DNA from 3 places in the Serratia sp. DFXYC6 genome. Region 3 is predicted to be linked to each of the others. Evidence: predicted binding sites of a transcription regulator. Region 3 holds the regulator's gene; each other region holds the start of a gene.
What was found. The regulator CRP, encoded in region 3, controls carbon source genes, mostly activating them, when cyclic AMP is high. The targets are predictions, from matches to a motif close to ATGTGANNNNNNTCACAT.

Region 1 (3,279 bases), on a different contig from region 3:
GTTCGCCAACCCATCCTGCGGCGAATGGGCGACCACCTCGCGGCCGTCCAGGCTGACGGTGCCGGCCTTGCGCGGCGCGGCGCCGTACAGGATCTTCATCAATTCGGTGCGCCCGGCGCCCATCAGCCCGGCCACGCCGAGGATCTCGCCGCGGTACAGCGTAAAGCTGACGTCTTCAACGCCGGGGCCGGAAAGATGACTGACTTCCAGCCGCTTTTCACCACGCGGCAAATCCAGGCGCGGATATTGTTCTTCCAGCTTGCGGCCGACCATCATCTCAATCAGCGAATCTTCCTGCAGCTCGCTCACCGGCCGCTCGGCGATAAACTGCCCGTCGCGGAACACGGTCACGTCGTCGCAGATTTCAAAGATCTCTTTCAGACGGTGCGAGATATAGACGATGCCGCGCCCTTCGGCCTTCAGCTCATTGATCACCTTGAACAGCGAGGCGGTTTCGGTGTCGGTCAGCGCATCGGTCGGTTCGTCCATGATGATCACTTTCGATTCGAAGCTCAGCACCTTGGCAATCTCCACCATCTGCTGATCGCCGATCGACAGCTCGCCCACCAGCCGGTGGCTGCTGTAGCGCAGATTGAGGCGCGCCAGCAAGCGATCGGCCTCGGCGTACATGCGCTTCCAGTCAATGCGGCCGAAACGGTTGACGAACTCGCGGCCGAGGAAGATGTTTTCCGCAATCGTCAGCTGCGGGATCAGGTTCAGCTCCTGATGAATAATGCCGATGCCCGCTTCCTGCGAATCCTTTGGCCCGTTGAACGCCACCTCTTTACCGAGAAAATACTGGCTGCCGGCGTCTTTCTGGTAGATGCCGGTCAGCACTTTCATCATGGTGGACTTCCCGGCGCCGTTTTCCCCCACCAGCGCCATCACCTTGCCGGGATAAACGCTGAGGGCAGCGCCGGAAAGCGCCTTCACGCCGGGAAAGGCTTTATCAATCCCTTTCAGTTGCAGTAAAGGTTGCATAAACGCCTCAGAAAGTTACGCCGGCGCACAGGATCACGTTCGCGTAAGGCGAACACTCCCCGCTGCGGATCACCGCCCGGCTGTGCTCGGTTTGCGCTTTAAACGCCTGATGGCTGATATAGCGCACGCTGATGGTATTGCCCTGGCGTTGGCCCAGTGCGGTCAGTTCAGCCAACAGAGCCTCGTGGAGCGACGGATTCTGTTTCACGATCTCTTCCGCCAGGATGGCGCTTTCTACCTGCATCTCTTGCGTGACCGCCGCGAACACCTGCATGAAGGTCGGCACGCCCTGCGTCAACGCCAGATCGATGCGCTGCGTCGCCGCCGGTATCGGCAGGCCCGCATCGCACAGGGTGAGCTGGTCGGTATGCCCCAGCCGGGCAATCACGGCAGACACGTCAGAATTCAGTAATACGCCTTTTTTCATCTTCTCACTCCGCTAGCGAAACGTTTCGCTCTTTGGGGGAGTTTAAAAAAACGTCAGGGGAAGGCAACCCGGACAATGCAGAAGTGTGATCGTTATCGAAACGTTTCGTTCGCGCACGGAGAAAGCGCAAACAAAAGGGGCTCAGCCATGCTGAGCCCCTGTCAGGCAGATTAGATCTCGACCTGCGTACCGAGTTCGATGACCCGGTTCGGCGGGATTTCGAACTGATCCGGCGCGCGCAGGGCATTGCGGCTCAGGGCGACGAACAGTTTGCCGCGCAGGTAGAGGTACCACGGCCGCTTGGTGAGGATCAGCGATTCATGGGACATGAAGAACGACGTCTCCGACATGCGGCACGGCAACCCTTCCAGCCCGCAGCGGTGGAACACCTCCTCGACGTTCGGTGTTTCGCGCCAGCCGTAGCTGGCCACCACCCGCCAGAAGGTCGGCGACAGCTGCTCGATGGTCACCCGGCGCACGTTGTGCACGTAAGGCGCATCCTCGGTGCGCAGCGTCAGCAGCACCACGCGCTCGTGCAGCACCTTGTTGTGTTTCAGGTTATGCAACAGCGCAAAAGGAATGACGTTGGTGGCGCGCGACAAGAAGACCGCGGTGCCCGGCACCCGTACCGGCGGCGATTTCTCCAGCGAGGCAATCATCGCCTCCAGCGAGTTGCCGTGCTCATGCAGACGACGCAACAGGCGGAAACGCTCGCTCTTCCAGGTAGTCATAATGATGAACATCACCAGCGCCAGGGTCAGCGGTAACCAGCCGCCGGAGAACAGCTTCAGGGCGTTGGCAGAGAACATCGGCACGTCGATGATCAGCAAGATGGTTACGATGCCGATCGCCAGGAAGCGGTTCCAGTGCCAGTTATTAATCGCCACCGAAGTGACCAGAATGCTGGTCAGCACCATGGTGCCGGTGACGGCGATGCCGTACGCCGCCGCCAGGTTGCTGGAGTGCTCGAAGCCGATGATCACCAGCACCACCGAGATGTACAGCGTCCAGTTGATCACCGGAATGTAGATCTGGCCGGATTCCATTTCCGAGGTGTGAATGATGCGCATCGGCGACAGATAGCCCAGGCGCACCGCCTGGCGAGTCAGCGAGAAGACGCCGGAAATCACCGCCTGCGAAGCGATCACCGTCGCCAGGGTCGCCAGAATCAGCAGCGGGATCAGCGCCCAATCGGGCGCCAGCAGGAAGAACGGGTTTTTGATCGCCTCCGGATTTTTCAGCAGCAGCGCCCCTTGGCCGAAGTAGTTGAGCACCAGCGAAGGCAGCACCACGGTGAACCAGGCCAGGCGGATCGGGAACTTGCCGAAGTGCCCCATATCGGCATACAGCGCCTCGACGCCGGTGATCGACAACACCACTGCCCCCAGTGCGAAGAACGACACCTTCTTATATTCAATGAAGAAGTTGAGCGCCCATTTGGGATTCAGCGCCTGCAGCACTTCCGGGTTTGAAATGATGCTGCGCGTGCCCAGCACCGCCAACACGATGAACCACAGCAGCATTACCGGGGCGAACAGCTTGCCGACGCTGCCGGTGCCGTGCTTTTGGATAACGAACAGCAGCGTCAACACCAGAATGGAGAGCGGCACGATATAGGCGTCAAGCGCAGGCGCGGCGATTTCCAACCCCTCTATCGCCGACATCACCGAGATAGCCGGGGTGATCACCACCTCGCCATAGAAGAAGCTGCCACCGATCAGGCCCAGTATCACCAGCACCGCAGTAGTACGCGCCGAGGTATTGCGCCCGGCCAGCGACATCAGCGTCAGAATACCGCCCTCGCCGGCGTTGTCCGCGCGCATCACGTAGGTGAGATATTTGAGGGAAACGATCACGATCAGCATCCAGAA
Region 2 (3,279 bases), on a different contig from region 3:
TGAACGCTGGTGGTATTCGCCAGCCGCTCGATCACGCTCTCGTCATCCAGCGCGTTGGTCAGGCTGGTGATCACCTGGATATGCTCGTTGTTGCGCGCGGCGATGCCGATCACCAGACGGGCCACTTCATCCTCTTCATCGCCGAAGCGCACGCCCTGCGGGTATTGGCAGAACACCACGCCGGTACGCAGCACCCGGTCTTTGGCCTCGATGGTGCCGTGCGGCACGGCGATCGATTCGCCCAGGTAGGTGGAGGTGAGCTTTTCGCGCTCCAGCATCGCCGGCACGTATTCCGGCTCAACGTAGCCGCCCTTCACCAGTTGCTCGCCGGCGAAGCGGATCGCCTGCTCTTTGTCGCTGGCCTGCAGGTTGAGGAACACGTTGCTCTCGCTTAGCTTGAACAGCCCCGGTTCGCCGGCCTCTGCAGCCGCGTGCGCGCCGCTCTGCGGGGCCGCTGCGGCAGCGGTGTTCACCGCCAGCAAACGCTCGACCAGATCGCCATACAGCTTGCTGTCGAGGAAGTTAGTCAGCGAAATGTGCTGGGCCTGCGGCGCATGGCGCATCGCGCGCTCGGTCAGATCGCGGTGCGTGATCACCAGATCCACATCGTCCGGCAGGCTGTTGATAGCGCTGTTGGTCACCGAGATGTTCTTCAGCCCGGCGTCGGCCACTTTCTTGCGCAGTACCCCGGCGCCCATGGCGCTGGAGCCCATGCCCGCATCGCAGGCGACGATGATTTTGCGCACGGTGCTCAGATCGCCATCGACCGCCGCCGGCGCGGCCGCGCCGCCCTTGGACTGCGATTTCATCTCTTGCACGCGACGGGTCGCGGCCTCCAGATCGTCCTCCTCTTTCACCTTGGAGGTTTTCAGCAGGAAAGCGGACACCACGAAGGAGACGGCAAAGGCTGCGCACACCGCCGCAATGTTGGCGAAGTAGGCGCCTTTCGGGGTCATCGCCAGCACCGCCAAAATCGACCCCGGGGAAGCCGGAGACACCAGGCCGCCGTTCAGCATCGTCAGGGTGAACACGCCGGTCATGCCGCCCAGGATCACCGCCAGCAGCAGACGTGGATTCATCAGCACGTAAGGGAAGTAGATTTCGTGGATGCCGCCCAGGAAGTGAATGATCGCCGCACCGCCGGCGGATTGCTTGGCGCTGCCGCGGCCGAAGAACATGTAGGCCATCAGCACGCCCATGCCCGGGCCTGGGTTGGCTTCGATCAGGAAGAACACCGATTTGCCGGCTTCCGTCGCCTGCTGGATGCCCAGCGGCGAGAAGATGCCGTGGTTGATGGCGTTGTTCAGGAACAGGATTTTCGCCGGTTCAACGAAGATGGACGCCAATGGCAGCAGGTTGTTCGTCACCATCACGTGCACGCCCGCCGCCAGCAGCTTGGAAAGCACCTCCACCAGCGGCCCGATGCCCAGGAAGGCCAGGATCGCCAACAGCATGCCGATGATGCCGGCGGAGAAGTTGTTCACCAGCATTTCAAAGCCGCTTTTGATCTTGCCGTCCACCCAGCGGTCGAAGTGCTTGATGGCCCAGCCGCCCAGCGGACCGGCGATCATCGCGCCGAGGAACATCGGCATGTCGGCGCCGACGATGACGCCCATGGTGGTGATGGCGCCGACCACGCCGCCGCGATCGCCGCCCACCAGCCGCCCGCCGGTATAACCGATCAGCAGCGGCAGCAGGTAGGTGATCATCGGGCCGACCAGCTTGGCTAAGGTCTCATTCGGCAGCCAGCCGGTTGGAATGAATAGCGCGGTGATAATCCCCCAGGCGATAAAGGCGCCGATGTTGGGCATCACCATGTTGCTCAGGAAGCGGCCAAAGTTTTGCACTTTAACCTTGATGTCTGGTGAAAACATAAAACACACCCCTATTGTTACGCGCTGACAATAGAGCGCGTGATTATTGTTGTGACGATCCAGCCGTGTTGCCGCTGTATGCGAAACGGACTCTATCACGCTGTTTTTGTCACGCGAACTTCACGAATTTTTTGTGATGCAGGTCACACACAACACCCCAACAACCCCTCATTTATGGTGATAAAGATCACATTTATGGCGTGTAAAAAAAGCACAGTGAGAAAAAAACCGCCCAAAAACCGACAATAAAGTGATTAATGTCACATTTTTAACTTGGTTGTTTGTTTTTAAATTGTGATAAACATCACAATTTATTTTTCGCTGCAGCGCCCGAACGCGACGCTCTGTTTGATCTTCCCTGTGAGCACTCATCCCGCCGGGAACTAGCGAAGTGATGAATGAAAGAAAACTACATTGCCGAATGAATGGATTAATTGAAGTGTAGTACAGAAGCCTGCGTAATAAACCAGCAAGCTATTGGAAACGCTGAGGGGAAATAAAACAGGCCGGCAATGCCGGCCTGTAGATCGTCGTAGGCGCGTTATTGCGTCACGCTTTGAATGGCTTTCTGCGCATTCACCAGGTTCTGCTGTTTGGCCACCAGATTCGACATCATGGTGTTGTACTGCGCCACCTGCTGCGCGGTGCGGAACTGCACGCCGTTGTTGTTGAAGCTGACCTGATTGCCCTGGCTCTGCAGGAAATCGCCAACCTGCACCAGATCCTGCACAAAGCTGGCGGTGGTCGGGATTGCCGGCATCAGGGCGTTGGCCGGCGCGGTGACGATTTTGTCATAGGCCTGGTTATACACCGCCTTCAGATCGTCGGGCTGTTTCAGCGCCGTGCGGGCGGTATCCGCCTGCGACTTGGCGGACTGGATCTGCTGGCCCAGCAGGTTTAACGCCCCGACCGATTGCTGCAGCGCATCGCGTTTGTTCAGATAGTCCTGCGCGGTGCGGATCTGGTTAATCTGATCCAGCGCTGGCGTCAGGCTGGCGCCGACCGACTTGGACAGCTGCTGTGAAAAGCCGACCAAAATCGCGTAATCGCCGGCATAGTTGCCGAACTTCTGCTTTTGGTCTTCGCTCAGCGTGGGGATGTTCGCCCCGCTGCGCATCACGGTATTCTGTAAGTAATCAATGAATGCTTTGCGCTGTTCCGGCTCTTTATCGCCGCAGGCGGTCAATTGCATGACCACCAACAATGCCAATACCGGTGCCAACCAACGCGCGAAACCTCTGCTCTGGATCCCTACCGCCATGTGACATAACTCCTGTTATAAACCTGCTTTTTCATTGGACTCCGCCCCTTTTTCCGCACTCCGTGCGCCTATAAGAATAGATCAACTGGCGGCGTTCCGATACGCGATTCCGTTTGCGGTGAACATTGTCTCGGCCGGAGGCGG
Region 3 (3,279 bases):
CAGCGGCGCCGGCACCACCACCACCAGCGTGGCGTTCCGTAAAATCTTCCAGCAGCTCAATATCCGCGCCGCCGAACTGGAGGGCGACAGCTTCCACCGCTATACCCGGCCGGAAATGGACGCGGCGATCCGCAAGGCGCGCGATCTGGGCAGACACATCAGCTATTTCGGCCCCGAGGCCAACGACTTCGGCCTGCTGCAGCAGAGCTTTATCGACTACGGCAAAAACGGCACCGGCCGTTCGCGCAAGTACCTGCACACCTACGACGAAGCGGTGCCCTACAATCAGGTACCGGGCACCTTCACCCCGTGGGAGCCGCTGCCGGCGCCGACCGACGTGCTGTTCTACGAGGGGCTGCACGGCGGCGTGGTTACTGAGCACCATGACGTGGCCAAACACGTCGATCTGCTGGTCGGCGTGGTGCCGATCGTCAACCTGGAGTGGATCCAGAAGCTGATCCGCGATACCGGCGAACGCGGCCACTCCCGCGAAGCGGTGATGGATTCGGTGGTGCGCTCGATGGAAGACTACATCAACTACATTACGCCGCAGTTCTCGCGCACCCACATCAACTTCCAGCGCGTGCCGACGGTGGACACCTCCAACCCGTTCGCCGCCAAGGCCATTCCCTCACTGGATGAAAGCTTCGTGGTGATCCACTTCCGCGGCCTGGACCAGATCGACTTCCCCTACTTGCTGGCGATGCTGCAGGGATCGTTTATCTCGCACATCAATACGTTAGTGGTGCCGGGCGGCAAAATGGGGCTGGCGATGGAGCTGATTATGGCGCCGCTGGTGCAACGGTTGCTGGAAGGCAAGAAGATCGAATAAATGCGTTGAGCGCGGCGCCGGCCGCGCTCCGCCTCGATTACGCCGGTTGGCGGATCTCGAAGCTGTGGGTTACCGTGGCGGCCTTGTTGAGCATCAGCGCCACCGAGCAGTATTTCTCCGCCGACAGGTTCACCGCACGTTCGACGATCTTGTCGGTCAGATCCTGGCCGGTCACGATGAAGTGCAGGTTGATATGGGTGAACAACCGCGGGGCTTCTTCGCGGCGCTCGGAGGTCAGCTTCACCTCGCAGTCGCGCACGTCGTTGCGCCCCTTTTGCAAGATGGATACCACGTCGATCGCGCTGCAGCCGCCCACCGACATCAGCACCATCTCCATCGGGCTGGGCGCTTTATCACCGGCGTTGCCGTCCATCAGCACCTGGTGGCCGGAGGCCGATTCACCCAAAAACGTTAACCCTTCCACCCATTTAACTCTTGCCTGCATTCTGGTCACTCCGGTTGATTTCTTAAAATCAGAGTACGCTTTCGCATAGAAACAGGCAACGTAACCTGATGCTAATCATGCTGAAGCGAGACAACACGAGACACCCGCCTTACTCTGTGCTACAAACAGAGCCGCAATAAATCTTTCCGGGACACTGCATTTCAGGGAAACGCCCAGAGAAAGGCTCCTTTACCGGTATGTTAACAGAATGTAGCTTGCAGCGCTTACGGCAAGTTAATATGCTAGAGCGACAGCGTATTTTTATGACACGCCTCAAAACTTGCCGGTAGCCCTCGCTCATAACTGCGGCTACAGGCGGGTTTTACAGGGAACTCTGACCCCTGTGACACAAGGCAGCGATAACAACAGAGGATAACAGCGAATGGTTCTCGGCAAACCGCAAACAGACCCTACTCTCGAATGGTTCCTGTCTCATTGCCATATCCACAAATATCCATCGAAGAGTACGCTGATTCACCAAGGTGAAAAGGCCGAAACGCTTTACTACATCGTGAAAGGCTCCGTCGCGGTGCTGATCAAGGATGAAGAAGGTAAAGAGATGATCCTGTCCTACCTCAACCAGGGGGATTTCATCGGCGAGCTCGGATTGTTCGAAGAAGGCCAGGAGCGCAGCGCCTGGGTTCGCGCGAAAACCGCCTGTGAAGTGGCCGAAATTTCCTACAAGAAATTCCGCCAGCTGATCCAGGTGAACCCGGACATCCTGATGCGTCTGTCCGCCCAAATGGCGAGCCGCCTGCAGGTCACCTCCGAAAAAGTGGGCAACCTCGCCTTCCTGGACGTGACCGGCCGCATCGCGCAAACCCTGCTGAATCTGGCGAAGCAACCTGACGCCATGACTCACCCGGACGGCATGCAGATCAAGATCACCCGTCAGGAGATCGGCCAGATCGTCGGCTGCTCGCGTGAAACCGTTGGCCGTATTCTGAAAATGCTGGAAGATCAAAACCTGATTTCCGCCCACGGCAAAACCATTGTCGTCTACGGCACCCGTTAATCCCCGAAGAAACGGCGCAGTCTGCGCCGTTTTTTTATCTGCTCCCTGCCATGTGGCGCCGCCTGATCTACCACCCGGAAATCAACTACGCACTGCGACAAACGCTGGTGTTGTGCCTGCCGGTGCTGTTCGGCTTGTTGATTGGCCAGCTACAGCTCGGCCTGATGTTCTCTCTGGTGCCCGCCTGCTGCAATATCGCCGGTCTGGACACGCCGCATAAGCGCTTCTTTAAACGGCTGATCGTCGGCGGCACGCTGTTCGCCTTCAGCAGCGTGCTGCTGCAACAGGCACTGCTGTGGCACGTGCCGCTGCCGGCGCTGATGCTGGGCCTGGCGCTGCTGCTCGGCGTCACCGGCGAAATCAGCCCGCTGCACGCCCGGCTGTTGCCGGCGGCGCTGGTGGCCGCCATTTTCGCCCTCAGCACGGCCGGCACGGTACCTCTCTGGCAGGCGCCGCTGCTGTACGCGATCGGCACCGTCTGGTACGGCTTATTCACCTGGTTCTGGTTCAAGCTGTGGAAAGAACAGCCAATGCGCGAGACGCTCAGCCAGCTCTATCTGGAGCTGGCGGACTATTTCGAAGCCAAATACTCGTTGCTGACTCAGCACACCGATCCGCAAACCGCGCTGCCCCCGCTGCTGGTACGCCAACAAAAGGTGATGGATCTGATCAGCCTTTTATACCAACAGCTCAATTTCCTGCCGCACGCCAACAACCTCGAACAAAAGCGCCTGCAGCGCGCCTTTCAGGTGGCGATGGATCTGCAGGAGCACATCACCGTTAGCCTGCATCTGCCGGAGGAGGTGCAAAAACTGGTGGAGCAGAGCCAGGCCGAAGCGATCATTCGCCGCAACGCTCAGGTGATCGCCGGCCGGCTGCGCGTGGTGGCGCACGATATTCTCTACCATCAACATTCGAAGCGCTTCTCCATGAGCCACGAACTGGCGGCGCTGGAAAAAATGGCGGCGCAGCATCCCGATAACCCGG

Region 1: a site for CRP is predicted at 1,492-1,509, ahead of rbsD (D-ribose pyranase). Genes of this name have one in related genera too.
Region 2: a site for CRP is predicted at 2,006-2,023, ahead of AC2CGQ_RS21435 (PTS mannitol transporter subunit IICBA). Genes of this name have one in related genera too.

The regions. Positions count from the first base shown of each region.
Region 1 covers NZ_JBXUNV010000005.1:6,815-10,093, forward strand. Annotated here, with positions in the region: gene rbsA (ribose ABC transporter ATP-binding protein RbsA) at 1-981, opposite strand, end outside; gene rbsD (D-ribose pyranase) at 989-1,408, opposite strand; gene kup (low affinity potassium transporter Kup) at 1,579-3,279, opposite strand, start outside.
Region 2 covers NZ_JBXUNV010000005.1:80,349-83,627, reverse strand. Annotated here, with positions in the region: gene AC2CGQ_RS21435 (PTS mannitol transporter subunit IICBA) at 1-1,874, opposite strand, end outside; gene AC2CGQ_RS21430 (DUF3053 domain-containing protein) at 2,416-3,135, opposite strand.
Region 3 covers NZ_JBXUNV010000006.1:22,788-26,066, forward strand. Annotated here, with positions in the region: gene AC2CGQ_RS22580 (phosphoribulokinase) at 1-832, shown strand, start outside; gene AC2CGQ_RS22585 (OsmC family protein) at 870-1,277, opposite strand; gene crp (cAMP-activated global transcriptional regulator CRP) at 1,660-2,292, shown strand; gene AC2CGQ_RS22595 (YccS/YhfK family putative transporter) at 2,343-3,279, shown strand, end outside.